DNA from 2 places in the Peribacillus sp. Bi134 genome. Region 1 is predicted to be linked to the other one. Evidence: riboswitches for the same ligand, from Rfam matches in the RefSeq annotation. Region 1 holds a riboswitch; the other holds the start of a gene.
What was found. Region 1 has a riboswitch for cobalamin ahead of LQ188_RS07170 ((2Fe-2S) ferredoxin domain-containing protein). Riboswitches for the same ligand answer to the same signal wherever they lie in the genome.
Positions count from the first base shown of each region.

Region 2: it holds a riboswitch for cobalamin, as region 1 does, so the genes downstream of both, metE (5-methyltetrahydropteroyltriglutamate--homocysteine S-methyltransferase) here and LQ188_RS07170 ((2Fe-2S) ferredoxin domain-containing protein) in region 1, are expected to answer to the same signal.

Region 1 covers NZ_CAKKLN010000003.1:255,074-262,788, reverse strand. Annotated here, with positions in the region: gene LQ188_RS07195 (ATP-binding cassette domain-containing protein) at 1-404, opposite strand, end outside; gene cbiQ (cobalt ECF transporter T component CbiQ) at 423-1,199, opposite strand; gene LQ188_RS07185 (energy-coupling factor ABC transporter substrate-binding protein) at 1,186-1,497, opposite strand; gene LQ188_RS07180 (energy-coupling factor ABC transporter permease) at 1,499-2,242, opposite strand; gene LQ188_RS07175 (hypothetical protein) at 2,277-2,435, opposite strand; cobalamin riboswitch at 2,418-2,614, opposite strand; cobalamin riboswitch at 2,816-3,006, shown strand; gene LQ188_RS07170 ((2Fe-2S) ferredoxin domain-containing protein) at 3,158-3,526, shown strand; gene cobJ (precorrin-3B C(17)-methyltransferase) at 3,541-5,178, shown strand; gene LQ188_RS07160 (sirohydrochlorin chelatase) at 5,197-6,147, shown strand; gene cobK (precorrin-6A reductase) at 6,144-6,914, shown strand; gene LQ188_RS07150 (precorrin-8X methylmutase) at 6,927-7,574, shown strand; gene LQ188_RS07145 (cobalt-precorrin-5B (C(1))-methyltransferase) at 7,580-7,715, shown strand, end outside.
Region 2 covers NZ_CAKKLN010000017.1:1,625-9,339, reverse strand. Annotated here, with positions in the region: gene LQ188_RS25610 (ABC-2 family transporter protein) at 1-273, shown strand, start outside; gene LQ188_RS25605 (acyl-CoA thioesterase) at 316-792, opposite strand; gene metE (5-methyltetrahydropteroyltriglutamate--homocysteine S-methyltransferase) at 789-3,095, opposite strand; cobalamin riboswitch at 3,241-3,432, opposite strand; gene LQ188_RS25595 (potassium channel family protein) at 3,677-4,096, shown strand; gene bcp (thioredoxin-dependent thiol peroxidase) at 4,159-4,629, shown strand; gene LQ188_RS25585 (aminopeptidase) at 4,641-5,750, shown strand; gene LQ188_RS25580 (D-2-hydroxyacid dehydrogenase) at 5,899-6,843, shown strand; gene perR (peroxide-responsive transcriptional repressor PerR) at 7,006-7,443, shown strand; gene LQ188_RS25570 (YgzB family protein) at 7,545-7,715, opposite strand, start outside.

The sequences.
Region 1 (7,715 bases):
TTCAGTTCCGTTACTTCCGTTTGGGCCATTGCCCAATTTACTTTCTCTTGAACCTTAATTCTATCCCATCCTAAATTCATCGGTCCAAACGATATATCCTGTTGTACATTAGCGGAAAAGAGCTGAGAGTCGGGATCTTGAAAAACGATCCCGACTTGCTTTCGTAATGATAATAATGATTTACGGTCATATTTCATTTTTTTGCACTTAAATCTGATCTTTCCTGCTGTAGGTTGTAAAAGACCATTTAAATGGAGGAATAAAGTCGATTTGCCGGCACCATTATTGCCTAATAATGCAATCTTTTTACCCTGTTGAATCGTTAGCGACAGATCGTTTAAAGCGAACGTTCCATCTGCGAATTGATGGGTGAGGCCTTCTATATGAAAAATATGCTCGTCCATTGTTGGGTTGCCTCCAATTTACAAATATCCATTAATAAAGATTAAGCTTCCTAATATTACTATCGCAATCAGCCAATTGCGTGAGGAATAGGTGTAAGTATCCTCGAGATAGGAAAGGTTCTCCTGATAGCCTCTTGCGTTCATGGCCATCGTCAATTGCCCAGAGCGCTGCAATACTCCTAAAAATAAAGACGAGATTAGTAATCCGAGAGATCGTATGCCTTTCCTTAATGAAACATACCCTAGCCGTGAAGCTTGTGCTTGATGAATGGCCAAAGCTGTATCTAAAAAAATAAAGATGAAGCGATAGGTCAATTCTATTAAATCAATCAATAAGGAAGGCACTTTAAGTTTTCGCAACACGGATAGGATGACGGTAATGGGTGTAGTTAAGGTAAGGAAATATAAACAGCTGATACTGCCGAATACGACAGTGATCAAATTGGACACCGTACCGACGCTGTCATCGCTGATGAATATTTGCCAGTTCCCGACCTTCCAGGACCACCATATATTCGATATCGAAGTAAATTCGCTTGTGAAAGAAAAAAGGATGGTAATTGTTCCAGATAGTATAAAAAATCCTGGCAATAGAAGTAATTTCAGATAATAGGAAAGCGGGATTTTTGCCGCAAAAATGATTAAAGCGCTCATCACCGTAAAAGTGATGAGCGAAACGGTCATATCCCTTACCGTTAACGAAAACAGCAAAAGGGAAAGTGCAAAAACCATCTTTTCCAACGGATGAACATCCTTTAGCCCATTGAAATAGGCATATTTATCAATGAGTAACATGCTTCGATTTTTCTGTCAGTTCTTGTTTGGTTTGCTTATTCCTTTGTCTCATCACGCCAATGAAGTATCCAATGAAACCGGCTCCGATTGCAGCTTGAAGCGCAAATAATAAGCTTTCGGTTTCTGCACCTGGCGGCTCCCATATACTGTTGAACCATGGCTTGTATTCCGGATGGATCTTAGTGATGGCTTCCTCAGCTTCGCCGTCGGCACCGCCAAATTCCGTTCCTTGTTGGGTGATTAACGGTATGGTTGCAAGAATGACAACCAGGAAAAGCAGCAGTAGACTTTTTTTCATATTAACGGGCCTCCTTAGAAAAAACTCGCAGCAATTTCAATTCACCTAGATTGTATTTTTTCAAGAAATTCATTACGACGACTGTCAATAACCCCTCACTGATTGCCAAGGGAATTTGGGTCAGGGCAAAAATACCTGCAAATTTACTGAAAGAGGCCATGAATCCTCCTACCTCGGAAGGAAAAGCAAGAGCAAGTTGAACGGAAGTGACCACATAGGTTCCTAAATCTCCAAAAGCAGCTGCCAAGAAAACGGCAAGTGAAAAAGACCACCCCAATTTAGTTGCGCCCTTGAAGACAAAGTAAGCAATGAACGGTCCGCAAACGGCCATGGAAAATGCATTGGCCCCTAATGTCGTCAATCCTCCGTGAGCCAGTAAAACAGCTTGAAATAACAGAACGATGGAGCCAACGACACTCATGGCCAATGGTCCGAATAATATGGAACCCAAACCAACTCCGGTAGGGTGTGAAGAACTTCCCGTAACGGAAGGAATCTTTAGGGCCGATAAAATAAATACAAATGCGCCCGATAGGCCAAGTATCATTTTTGTTTCTGGATTTTCCCTAACTTTGGATCTAATGGACCGGTAACCCAAGATTAAAAATGGAAACGTCACGGCCCACCAGAATATAGCCCATTCAATGGGTAAAAAGCCCTCCATGATATGCATGGCCATTGCCCGGTTCGGGATAAAAAGCAATAAGATGACAAAATAAATAATTTTCCAATTGGTTCTTTTCATTCTTTCTCCTTTCAATACTTTTAAATTTTTCTGATCAATCTTGAGAAGAAAAGCGGCGCCCAACATAAAAAGCACTTCTCTCAAAGGAAAGAAGTGCGTAATGAACAGGAATTTTGCAGCATGAAGCAATCATGGGCCATTCTGCCTGATCCGCACGCCCATCCTCGTAGGCTGAAACAGTTTCACGTTTCATGGCAGGTCTCCTGGCTTTGGTTCATCATCCCATTACATCCTTCCCATCTCATTTGACAGTGGATTAAAGCTAAAGTAATAGGACTTCCCTTTACAGTGGCGGGACCGCTCCGGATTTTCACCGGCTTCCCTTTTAAGTTGAATTCCGAGAAATTCAACACCATAAAACTTATGTAATTATTTTGAAAATTCTCGTATAGTGTACCATAAAGAAATAATTTCAGCTACACTATCTTTTTTTTCGGGACGGATTTTGTTGCAAGGAAAGGATTTTAACTGGTTTTACACTATTAAACTTTTCTAAACAGTCGGAATAAACTATTGAATTTTGATAAAGTTGTTATATGATAGATTAAGTTAGTTAGAAATGTATAATAAAACCAAATATTTCATTTTAAAAGTGCCCTTGTGTGAATAAGCAAGGGATAATAGGGAAATCGGTGAAAATCCGATGCAGCCCCCGCTACTGTAAACGCTGATGAAATTGTCGATAACCACTGGCATGATGCCGGGAAGGGACAAAGTAAAATGAAGCGTAAGCCAGGAAACCTGCTTTTAAAATTGCATGATACTTTTCGGAGGGAAAGGTAGAAGGACTATGACGATTTTGGAAGGATTTGGCATGTTTGCCTTTGGCTTCTCATTCATATAGTTTTTTTAAAACCTTGACTCTAATGTTAAGGTTTTTTATTTTGCCTTTTCCCTGAACTCAGGAGGAAGAAGATGACTACTTGGAACTTGATGGGTACAAATACGCATCTGTTGATTTGTAATGGGAGCAGCTGCATGAAAAAGGGCGGGGAAGAAGTAACCCAAGCGATTCGCGATGAAATTACTTCAAAGGGACTTGATTTGAAAATCCATACAACCAGGACACGCTGTAACGGAAGATGTAAGGATGCCTGCGTTGTGATTGCCTATCCCCAAGGAAACTGGTATCGAGTGGAAACGCCTGAATTCGGTCGGCAGATCGTCAGTAATATCGATGATGGTGAATTTGTTCCACAGATGATCTATCAATTCAATGATGGGGAAATGACCCCTAATCCAGATTTTCCTGCTCATACGGGTATTTCAAAGAACAAAGCGTAAAAGGAGATGTCTTAATGAGTACTAACGGTAAATTATTCGTCGTGGGCTTTGGGCCCGGGAATTTTGAACACATTACCAAACGTGCCGTCGAAGCCCTTCAAGAAAGTGACTACATCATTGGTTATAAAACTTATGTTGAACTCATTCAGGGACTGCTTACAGATCAAACGATCATTAGTACGGGGATGACTGAAGAAGTATCACGTGCACAGGAAGCAGTGAAACAAGCGGAGCTGGGAAAGAAAGTGGCGGTGATTTCCAGTGGGGATGCCGGAGTTTACGGGATGGCAGGGTTGGTTTATGAAGTATTGATTGAGAAAGGCTGGAAAGAAGAAACTGGTGTGGGCATTGAAGTCATTCCTGGCATTTCTGCAATCAACTCATGTGCGTCTTTACTCGGGGCACCAGTCATGCACGATTCGTGTACGATCAGCCTCAGTGATCATTTAACTCCTTGGGAACTGATCGCTAAAAGGGTTGAAGCAGCTGCAATGGCAGACTTTGTCATTGCACTTTATAATCCGCGCAGCGGCAGGCGGACCCGGCAAATTGTTGAAACACAGAAAATTCTCCTTCGCTACCGCTCGCCGGATACACCTGTCGGGTTGGTGAAAAGTGCTTATCGCGATAGGCAGGATATTGTCATAACCAATTTGCAGGATATGTTGAATCACGATATTGGAATGTTGACCACCGTCATTATCGGTAATTCATCCACCTTTTTATATGATGACAAAATCATCACACCAAGAGGCTATCAGAGAAAATATACTTTGAATTCGGAAAAGCAAACATTGAAGCCGCATCAGCGACTGCAAAAAGAAGCGGAACCGTGGGCATTAGATCAAGAGGCCTTAACCGAGTCCGCTGGAGGAGTTGGATTACTTACAAAAGCACCAGAAAAGAAGCCAGCTTCCTTTGAAATGGCAATGGAGGCCCTGTCAAGAGTCAAGGGTCAAACCGTTAAGCAATCCATTCAGCCGATTGTTCAGCAAAAAATGGAGTCGGTATTCGAACTTGCCGTTAGTCCAGGTGTGGCGAATAAACAATTCACTCCCAAACAAATGATGACACTTGCGGAAGTTGTTGGGGAAAAGGGAACGATGGAATACACGCCAAATCATAAAATCGTCTTAAAGATTCCGACAACGGATCCGGAAGTCATAACGGGGAAATTGCAATCAGCAAACTTTCTTTTGTCGCCGATTGGAGATGTACTGACACTAAAAGCCTGTGATTTCTGTGATGGTGAAAAAGCGGAATCCATTCCTTATGCGGACGAAATACACCGGGTGCTTGGCGGAATGAAAATGCCCAAGGAACTGAACATCGGTTTTAATGGGTGTGGGATGGCTTGTTATAGTGCTGTGATGGATGATATCGGGATTGTCTTCCGAAAAGGGAAGTTCGACTTATTTCTTGGAGCTAAACCGGTTGGAAGAACAGCCCATCCGGGTCAGCCGGTGGCGGAAGGCATTGAACCGGAACAGCTTGTTGAACTGATTACGGACATTGTCGGGGAGTATAAGCAAAATGCCCATCCAAATGAGCGGCTTTTTAAATACTTCAAACGTTCGAAAAAGATACAGAATTTTTCTTATCAGGACATCGCTCCCAAAATAAATATAGAGCCTGCGCCTTGTGAAGACTAATCTAGAGGAGGAAAGTAAATGAAAGCAGTTTTGTTCGTAGGACACGGAAGCCGGTTGGCTTCGGGAAATGAAGAAGTCCGTCATTTTATTAAGAATATGATTCCGGCAATGGACGAGCGTTTCATGGTGGAAACGTGCTTCTTGGAATTTGCGGCACCGAATATATCCGAAGGAATTGATAATTGTGTAAAACGAGGGGCTACTGAAGTTATCGTCATACCGATCATTTTGTTGCATGCAGGACATTCGAAATTACATATCCCAGCTGAAATAGAGGATGGGAAAACCAAGTATCCAGAAGTGAAATTCACATATGGCCAAACGATCGGGGTCCACCATGATGTATTGACGATCCTGACAGACCGTCTTGAGGAAGCGGGATTCGATACGACCTCTGAACATTCTGAGACAGCGATATTGCTAATTGGCCGAGGTGGCAGTGATGCTGATGCAAATAGTGATATATATAAAATTTCACGATTATTATGGGAAAAATTAAGCGTTAAATGGGTCGAAACAGCCTTCATGGGTGTAACGGACCCTCACGTTGATGAAGGTATTGAACGATGCATCCGATTAGGGGCAAAAAAAATAGTGATGCTGCCATATTTCCTCTTCACTGGTGTGTTGATGGAAAGAATGGAGGATATGCTGAAAGGCTATCAAGAGCAATATCATGATCGAGAATTCATTTTGGCAAAGTATTTTGGATATCATCCAACCTTACAGAACATTCTGCAAGAACGAGTAATCGAAGCCAGTGAAGGAAGGTCAAGCGGGGCGCGTGATTTGGAAAACTATCGTAAACATGTCGAGGAACATGGACATGCTCACCATCATCACCATCACGACCACGATCACGACCATGATCACCATCACGACCATGATCACCATCACGACCATGATCACCATCACGACCATGATCATCACCACGATCATGATGGGCAAGCGGTGGGGTCATCAAAATGATTTTGTTCTTGGCGGGTACAAGTGATGCAAGGGAATTAGCGATTGAGATGCAGCAGGTGGGGTTCAAGGTTTTGGCAACTGTTGTAACCGAATCAGCGGCTAAGAGTTTGCAAGATTCAGGGATTTCCACCCGGATTGGCCGATTATCTGCAGAAGATATGACATCTTTAATCTCTGCAAAAGGTTTTCAGGCTGTAGTCGATGCAAGTCACCCATTTGCCGAAGAAGCATCCAAAAACGCCCTTATCGGAGCAAAGGCAGCAAATGTTCCTTATATTCGTTATGAGCGTGAAAGTCAACGGTTTCAGAATGATAAATTGATAGTTGTCCGTGATTATGAGGAAGCTGCCAAGCTTGCCGCTGGAAAACGGGGAGTCATCATGCTCACGACCGGTAGTAAAACACTATCCGTGTTCGCAAAAGAATTGGTAGGGCTCGAGAATACCAGAGTCATAGCGAGAATGCTGCCACGCATGGACAATATGGAAAAATGTGCACAGTTGGGCATCGAACAAAAAAATATCGTTGCGATTCAAGGGCCGTTTTCCAAAGAATTGAATAAAGCTCTATATGAACAATATGGGGTCACATTGATGATAACGAAAGAAAGCGGCAAGGTCGGTGCGGTTGATGAGAAATTGGAAGCCGCGTTGGAATGTGGAATTGAGACAATCATGATATCTCGACCGGATGTTGACTATCAGAATGTTCATTCCAGTTTTGAACATGTCATTGCCGAGTTGAATAATCAGTTAAATGAAAAATAGGAGGAATGCAAGATGGATTTTAAAACGGATTTTAAACCACTAACGGTAGACCCTGACAAAATATATGATTATAGTTTTTCAATCATTGCTGAAGAAATGGGCAATCATGATTTTTCTGAAGATGAATGGAAGATCGTCCGCCGGGTCATTCATGCTTCAGCGGATTTTGAATTGGGAAGAAGTGTAATCATCCATCCAAATGCCATTCAAGCTGGTGTGGAAGCCATTCGCAAAGGCAGACATGTCATTGCGGATGTGCAAATGATCGAGAGCGGTACAGGCAAAAAACGATTTCAAAAACACGGCGGGGACGTTCATTGCTATATTTCGGATCCGGATGTGATGGTCGAGGCAAAACGTTTGAATACGACGAGGGCGATCATTTCGATGCAAAAAGCGGTAAAGGAAAATGAAGGGGGCATTTATGCGATTGGCAATGCACCTACCGCTTTACTAGAGCTCATTCGTCTTATTAAAGAGGGGATTGCAAAACCGGACTTAATCATTGGAATGCCTGTTGGATTTGTTTCTGCAGCAGAATCGAAAGAGGAACTGGCTAAGATCACAGAAGTGCCATTCATTACGAATATTGGCCGAAAAGGTGGAAGTACTGTCACTGTTGCAGCATTGAACGCGATTTCCCTTTTAGCTGATAGTTAAAAAACATGGAAAAGAAAGTGAAAAAAGACCCCTCACAAATGCGTCATGGATATACGACGGGAGCATGTTCGACAGCCGTGACCAAAGCTGCATTGACCGCTTTGATCACGGGGGATGCACTGGAGGAGGCAACCATTTCCT
Region 2 (7,715 bases), on a different contig from region 1:
TCGGATGCGAAAACATCCATCATGCCAATGATATACAATATCGGGAACTATGGGCGCTATCCTGTTGATATTTATAATAAGGTCATTCGTTTTGTCCTTACATGGGTGCTGCCATTCGCGTTTGTTGGTGTCTATCCGGCATCTTATTTCCTTAGAAAAGAAGAGTGGTATGCATATGCATTTGCCACACCTGTAATTGGGGTAGCCTTTTTCATGATATCCGTATTCATATGGAATCAGGGAGTGAAGAGGTACCGCGGGGCAGGGAACTGAAAGAAACCCCTTCAACAGCATTCATGTTGAAGGGGTTTTTGTTTATTTGCGTTTATTCTTTCTTTCAATATATCTTGCTTGTGCTTGAACATATAGCTGCTTTTCCACTTCGGTTTCCGGAATGACCTGTGGTACGTTTGTCGGCTTACCGTCTTCATCAATGGCCAGCATCGTTAAAAAAGCACGGGCCGTAAGCTGTTTCTCACCTGTTAATAGGTTTTCGCGCTCCACTTTCACGAATACCTCCATTGATGTGCGATGGGCACATGTGACATAAGCTTCAAGGTTGATCGCATCCCCCGTCTTGATGGGGGCCAAAAAATCAAAAGAGTCGCTTGAAGCAGTCACAACGGGTTTTCGACAATGGCGCATAGCTGAAATGCAGGCTATTTTATCAACATAGGCCATTACTTTTCCGCCAAAGATGGTATTGTGATGATTTGTATCCGGTGGAAAAACAAGGTCGGTTAAAAAAGTCCGTGACTGCTGTGTTGGGTGGGCAACGTGCTTTTCAATCATTTGCCGGTTGGTTTAGCTAACAGGTTTTCACGGACGATTTTTGCTGCTTCGACCATGTTTTTCAGGGATGCGACGGTTTCCGGGATACCCCTTGTTTTCAGTCCGCAGTCAGGATTGATCCAAAACTGGTCTTTATCCAATACCTTGATCCCACGTTCGATCATATCGACCATTTCTTCCACTGCCGGCACACGCGGGCTGTGAATATCATACACACCCAGACCAATACCTTTTTCATATGTTTTTTCCTCGAATGCGGAAGCAAGCTCCCCATGACTGCGGGATGTTTCGATGGAAATTACATCGGCGTCGAGGGAGGAGATGACATCCATGAAACTGTTGAAGTCGCAATAGCACATATGCGTATGAATTTGGGTTGTATCCTCCACGCTTGATGTCGATATCAAGAACGAATTCACAGCCCAGTTCAAATATTCGTCGCGATCGCTTTTTTTCAATGGCAGACCTTCTCTAAGTGCAGGCTCATCGACCTGAATCATTTTGATTCCAGCGGATTCCAATGCAATCACTTCTTTTTCCAAAGCGAGTGCCAGCTGATAGCATACATTCTCCCTGGAAATATCATCACGGACAAATGACCAGTTCAAAATCGTAACAGGACCTGTAAGCATTCCCTTTACCGTCTTCTTCGTCAGTGATTGTGCGTATACACTTTCCCTGACTGTCATCGGTTCGATGAAATGGATGTCGCCGTAGATGACTGGCGGTTTCACACAGCGGGATCCATAGGATTGTACCCACCCCTTTTCTAAAAAGACGAATCCACCTAACTTATGGCCGAAGTATTCAACCATATCCGTTCGTTCGAATTCCCCATGAACAAGGACATCCAAACCGATTTCTTCTTGGATTTCGATCCACCTGCCGATTTCTTCGTTAACGAATGTTTCATATTGCGAAGCGGTCCATTCTCGTCTTTTGAATTTCCCGCGTGCTTGTTTAACATCAAATGTCTGCGGAAAGCTGCCGATCGTAGTAGAAGGAAGAAAAGGCAATTTGAAAAATGCCTGTTGTTTTTGGTAACGCTCTTTAAATGGAAGCTGACGGCCGGCGGTCCTGGTTTTAACCTTTTCGACATTGGATTTTACAGTTCCGTGATTCCGGGCATTTGAACTTGCTAACGTTTGAAGCGTGAATTTATTTGCATCGACTTTCTCGGCGATTGCTTCAAAGCCTTGATTATTCCCTTTGACCAAGAGTGTGATTTCCTCGAGTTTCTCATCAGCGAAAGCAAGGGCCTCTTTCACTTCGTTTGATAGGGCGGTTTCATTACGAACGGTCACCGGGACATGAAGCAGGGAACAAGAGGGCTGAAGCCAGATTCGGTCTTCGGCTACCATTGTCTTAAGAGTCTCGATCAATTGGATTTTTTTCGATAAATCAGAAAGCCAAATGTTTTTTCCGTCAATCACACCTGCAGCAAGCACTTTGTCCTTCGGAAAGCCGAATGCTTCCAGGTTGCTTAGATTCCTCCCTTTGTCATGTACAAAATCAAGACCGATTCCTTGGACTTGTAATTCGATGACTTCCTGGTAATGTTCCACGGCATCAAAGTATGTTTGTAGCATGATGTTCAGGTTTGGTGCTGCTTCATTCAGTTTTTCATAGAGGTAAGTAACAGTTTGCATATCTTCTTTGGAAATCGATGAAACAAGTGAAGGTTCGTCCATTTGAACCCACTTCACGCCTTCTTGCTCCAACTCCCGGAGGATTTGCGTGTATAGGGGAAGCAGGCTCAGGATGATGCCAGGGATATCTTGTTTTTTGAAGCCTTTGGAAAGGGAGATGAAAGTATAAGGACCGATCAACACTGGCTTTGTTTCAATTCCTAGCTTTTCCTTGGCTTCCCGATATGCTGCAAGTGGTTTATTTTCCGTTAACGTCAGCTGTGGCACCTTTAATTCAGGGACAATATAGTGATAGTTCGTATTGAACCATTTCGTCATTTCGGAAGCGACTTCATCATTGTTTCCGCGAGCCATTGAATAATAAACGGAAAGGGGAACGCTTCCGCTTTCATAGGCTGAATAACGTTCAGGAACAAGACCGAACATTACGGACATATCGAGCATTTGATCATAGAAAGTGAAGTCGTTGACAGGAATGATATCAATGCCTCGTTTCTTCTGTTTTTGTAAGTTGCCTAAACGGATGGCTTTTAGTTGTGCCGTAAATTCTGCTTCATCGATTTTACCGGACCAGTAAGCTTCCAATGTACGTTTCCATTCACGATCTTCCCCGATTCGAGGGTAACCCAAACTACTGCTTTTCAATATTCCCATCCTCCTATATTCATTTAATTGAGCAATAAAAAAAGCATTCCTAACCGTCAAAAGAGATGGTTAGAAATGCTTAAAATAAAGAGGCATGCAAAATGCCCCTTACAATTATAAGGTCCCTAACACCTCCCTATCTCCCGTAGGTTAAAACAGTGTTGTCGAAATAGGCAGGTCTCCTGACTTAGGGATTAACATTAGCGGCGGGCCTTCCCGATCCGTTGATCAGTGGCATTGGATGGCGCTAACACTCCCATTACAGTGGCGGGACCGTGCCGGAATTACACCGGACTTCCCTTTTAATCCTAATTTAAAATTAGGAACCTATTTCCACATATGAAATTTGATAAAACCTGTCTTGATAACTGTTTGCAGGTTAAAAATTTATAAAATAAAAACTATTATAAAAATTTAGACAATCTTAACATATCCGACCAAAAGGGTCAACATGGAAAAACGATTCAGGAAAAGTATCCGGTTATAAGGCGTGTGGGTGATAAGGATGAGGTCTGTTCCTAAAAAAGAATATATTGTTTGGACAGGGAGTATGTATAGAGGAAGTGGCGTTTTGAAATGGGGCGTGGGGGATGACTTTCTACATCTTGATTGCAGGAATCATTTTTTGCATGGTGATGAGCATTCGTACGTTATTTCTTGTTGAGTCGGGAGGAAAGAAGTTTTCTCTGGAGGATATGCTGTGGCTTGGCAATTTATATGCGACGATATTAGTTGGATTTGCACTGATTTATTTATTATACGAACTTCAGAATCATTCGGTGATTCTTGATATGGGCAATCGATTGGATGGCACTTTCTATGAACAGTTGAAGACTTCTTTTTATTTTAGTGCGATGACGATGTTTTCTGTAGGGTATGGAGATATAGCCCCGATTGGAATGGGCAGGATGATAGCTACGATTCAGGCTTTCATCGGTTATACACTGCCGGCAGCGTTCGTGATCCGGACGGTGATCGATTTGGAGCACAAAGATAGGAAGGATAAATGAAAGTTGTGTTTCTTTCGATTATTGGGTACTCTTACCATAATGAAAGAAATGGAGGGTTCAATATGACTGTTAAAATTGGAGAAAAAGCACCTGATTTCAAGCTCCCTGCAAACAATGGTGAAATGGTGTCCCTATCGGATTTTAAGGGGAAATATATTGTTTTATATTTTTATCCAAAAGATATGACGCCAGGTTGCACGACGGAGGCCTGTGATTTCCGGGACCATAATGAGCAATTTGAGGAATTGAACGCGGTCATCATTGGAATCAGCCCAGACCCAGCTGCACGTCATGAAAAATTCATCGAAAAACATGGATTGCCTTTTCTGCTGCTGGCTGATGAAAATCATGAAGCGGCTAAAATCTTTGATGTGTGGCAGTTGAAAAAGAACTTCGGCAAGGAGTATATGGGCATTGAACGTTCAACTTTCCTGATTGATAAGGCTGGTATGGTAGTCAAAGAATGGCGTAAAGTAAAGGTCAAAGGCCATGTCGAAGAAGCTCTTCAAACTCTTCGCGACCTCGAAAAATAAGGGACAGGCAGATGAAGGATGAGCGAATAACGAAGCTTGCAGCCAGGCTGATTCATCATTCGATACAATTACAGCCAAAAGAGAGAATCCTCATACGGGGGAATATCAATACGAAACCATTATTGAAAGAGCTGATTGATGAAATATACAGAGTGGGTGCTTATCCATATGTAGAACTCGAAGACGATGAAATAAGCCGCCACCTGTTACAAGGGAATGTAAAGGAACAACTTGACACCTCTTCACAATGGGCCTTGAAGAAATATAAGGATATCGATGCGGTAATCATCATCACCGGGGAAGAAAACGATGTGGAAATGACCGATGTTCCCATCGAGAGGCACCGTCTTCAAGGGGAGGCTATGAATTCCCCCACTCTTTTCTATGTAAACAACCGACGTTGGGTCTTGCTTAATTATCCCACCAACGCATCAGCGCAAAAAGCCGGCATGACCTTCGACAGGTACGAAGATTTTCTTTTGAATGTATGCAACATGGATTACGGGAAAATGGAGACGGCCTTGAAACCGTTAAAACAATTGATGGAACGAACTGACAAAGTCAGGATCGTTTCGCCAGGAACAGATTTGACCTTTTCCATCAAAGGTATGCCGGCCGTCATATGTGCCGGAAAAAAGAATTTACCTGATGGGGAAGTGTTTACGGCACCCATAAAAGATAGTCTCAATGGTATGATATCCTTCAACACACCAACAACCTATGAAGGATTCACCTTTAGTGACATAGAATTAAACTTGGAAAAGGGAAAAATCATTAAAGCTACTTCCAATCGTGACTCTGAAATGAACCAAATTCTGAATATTGATGAAGGGTCCCGGTTTATCGGGGAGTTCGCAATTGGGATCAATCCATACATATTGGAACCTATGGACGATATCTTGTTCGATGAGAAAATAAGCGGAAGTCTGCACTTGGCTCTTGGACTTGCCTATGAAGAAGCGGATAATGGAAACCGATCATCGATTCATTGGGATATGGTCTTGATCCAGCGTCCCGAATATGGGGGTGGTGACATCTTCTTTGACGACGTCCTGATAAGAAGGGATGGCGTTTTCATTTTGCCGGAATTAGATGCATTAAACCCAAATTCCTTAAAATAAAGCCTTTTTTAATAAGGCTAAGGCTTTTGTCCAACTCAAAAAGGGGACACCTGAATATGCTTTATTAAGGGAATACCTCCTCAGAGAAAGTTGCGCGGGACACATAGAGCCCGTGTTTTTTTATGTTAATTAAAAGGGAGAGATGAACATGTTAATACTTTCAACTGTCATTCCGAATGAAGGCATCCAAAAGAAGATGACGGAAGCTTTTCCTGACTTGAGCTTCATTTATCAAAAAGGATGGACGGATGGGCCGCTTCGTGAAGCGGAAATCTTAATTACATATGGTGAAGACTTAACTGAAGAAATCATTGGGATAGCTACGAACTTGAAATGGATCATGGTCATGAGTGCAGGGATGGAATTAATGCCATTTAAAGCCATAGAGGAAAGGGGCATTCTGGTGACGAATGCTAGAGGCATTCATAAAATACCGATGGCAGAGTATACGATAGGGATGCTTTTGCAATATGAAAAGAAATTGAAACTGCTTATGAAGAATGAAAAGGAAGAACTGTGGGATAGAAAGATTGAAGTAGGGGAATTGAACGGCAAGACGATGCTCGTTATTGGCGTGGGTGCAATCGGAGGGGAAGTGGCTCGTCTTGGGAAAGCCTTTCGGATGAAGACGATAGGAGTGAACCGGAGCGGGAAGCCAGTGGAATCCATCGATCACCTTTATGCCCTGGATAATTTATTGGAAGCCATACCGGGAGCCGATTATATCGTATCCGTCCTGCCAAGTACGGATGAAACGAAGGGCCTTCTGCAAAAAGAACACTTTGAAGCAATGAAAGAAACTGCAGTATTCGTGAATATTGGCCGCGGCGACCTGATTAACGATGAAATGTTGATCGAAGCCCTGGATGCCGGGGAATTATCTCATGCCATCTTGGATGTATTTGATCCGGAACCTTTAGGAAAAGGGCATCCGTTTTGGAGGATGGAGAATGTTACAGTCACTCCGCATCTTTCAAGTAAAAGCGGAGAATATTTACCAAGAACCTTTGCCATATTCGAAAAAAATATGCGTGAATACCTGAAAGCTGGAAAAGACTTCACCAATGTAATCGACTTATCCAGGGGATACTAAACTCAATGCAAAAATGGGAAAGATTCAATGTGTTCATGAATAAACTAAAAAAGAATGGTTAAGCCATTGAATTATTGACAAATTCAACGCATAAAAGGTACACTATTTATAAACATTATAATTTAAGAATGCATACTTAATGAGAAAAAGAGGTGGATGACGGTGTCTGAAGTTCAGTTAAAAGAAGCGTTGGATTCCTTAAAAGATACCGGTGTAAGAATAACTCCTCAACGCCATGCGATACTTGAGTATTTGATAAGCTCCATGTCCCACCCTACCGCTGATGATATATATAAAGCGCTGGAAGGCAAGTTTCCGAATATGAGTGTGGCAACGGTTTATAACAACCTGCGTGTGTTCCGTGAGGTAGGTTTGGTAAAAGAACTTACGTATGGTGATTCTTCGGCAAGGTTTGATTTTGTGACGACGAATCATTATCATGTAATTTGCCAAACTTGCGGGAAAATTGTGGATTTCGATTATCCTGCATTGGATGAAGTCGAGCATTTCGCAGCACAAGTCACCGGTTTCAATGTTAGTCACCATCGGATGGAAATCTACGGCGACTGTACGGATTGTGCGAAAAAAGAATCGCATTAAAAAAAGTTCCTCCACTTGGTTGGAACTTTTTTTCATGTTATGAAGGAAATGATACAATTGTTAAAGACTTCTTTAAAGGGAATTCAGCTAGCCGAATTCCTTTAGTCATGCAGGCTTTTCCGGTTATATTTTTCGTTGAATTCTTCGCCTTCCAACTTTTTGTCAAGTGTCAATGGTTCTTCACAATGCATGCAAATATCTACACGCCCTAGTATTTTTGTAGGTTTGCCGCAGTTAGGACAGACAACCTGGATCGATTTTGTGGAAAGCAT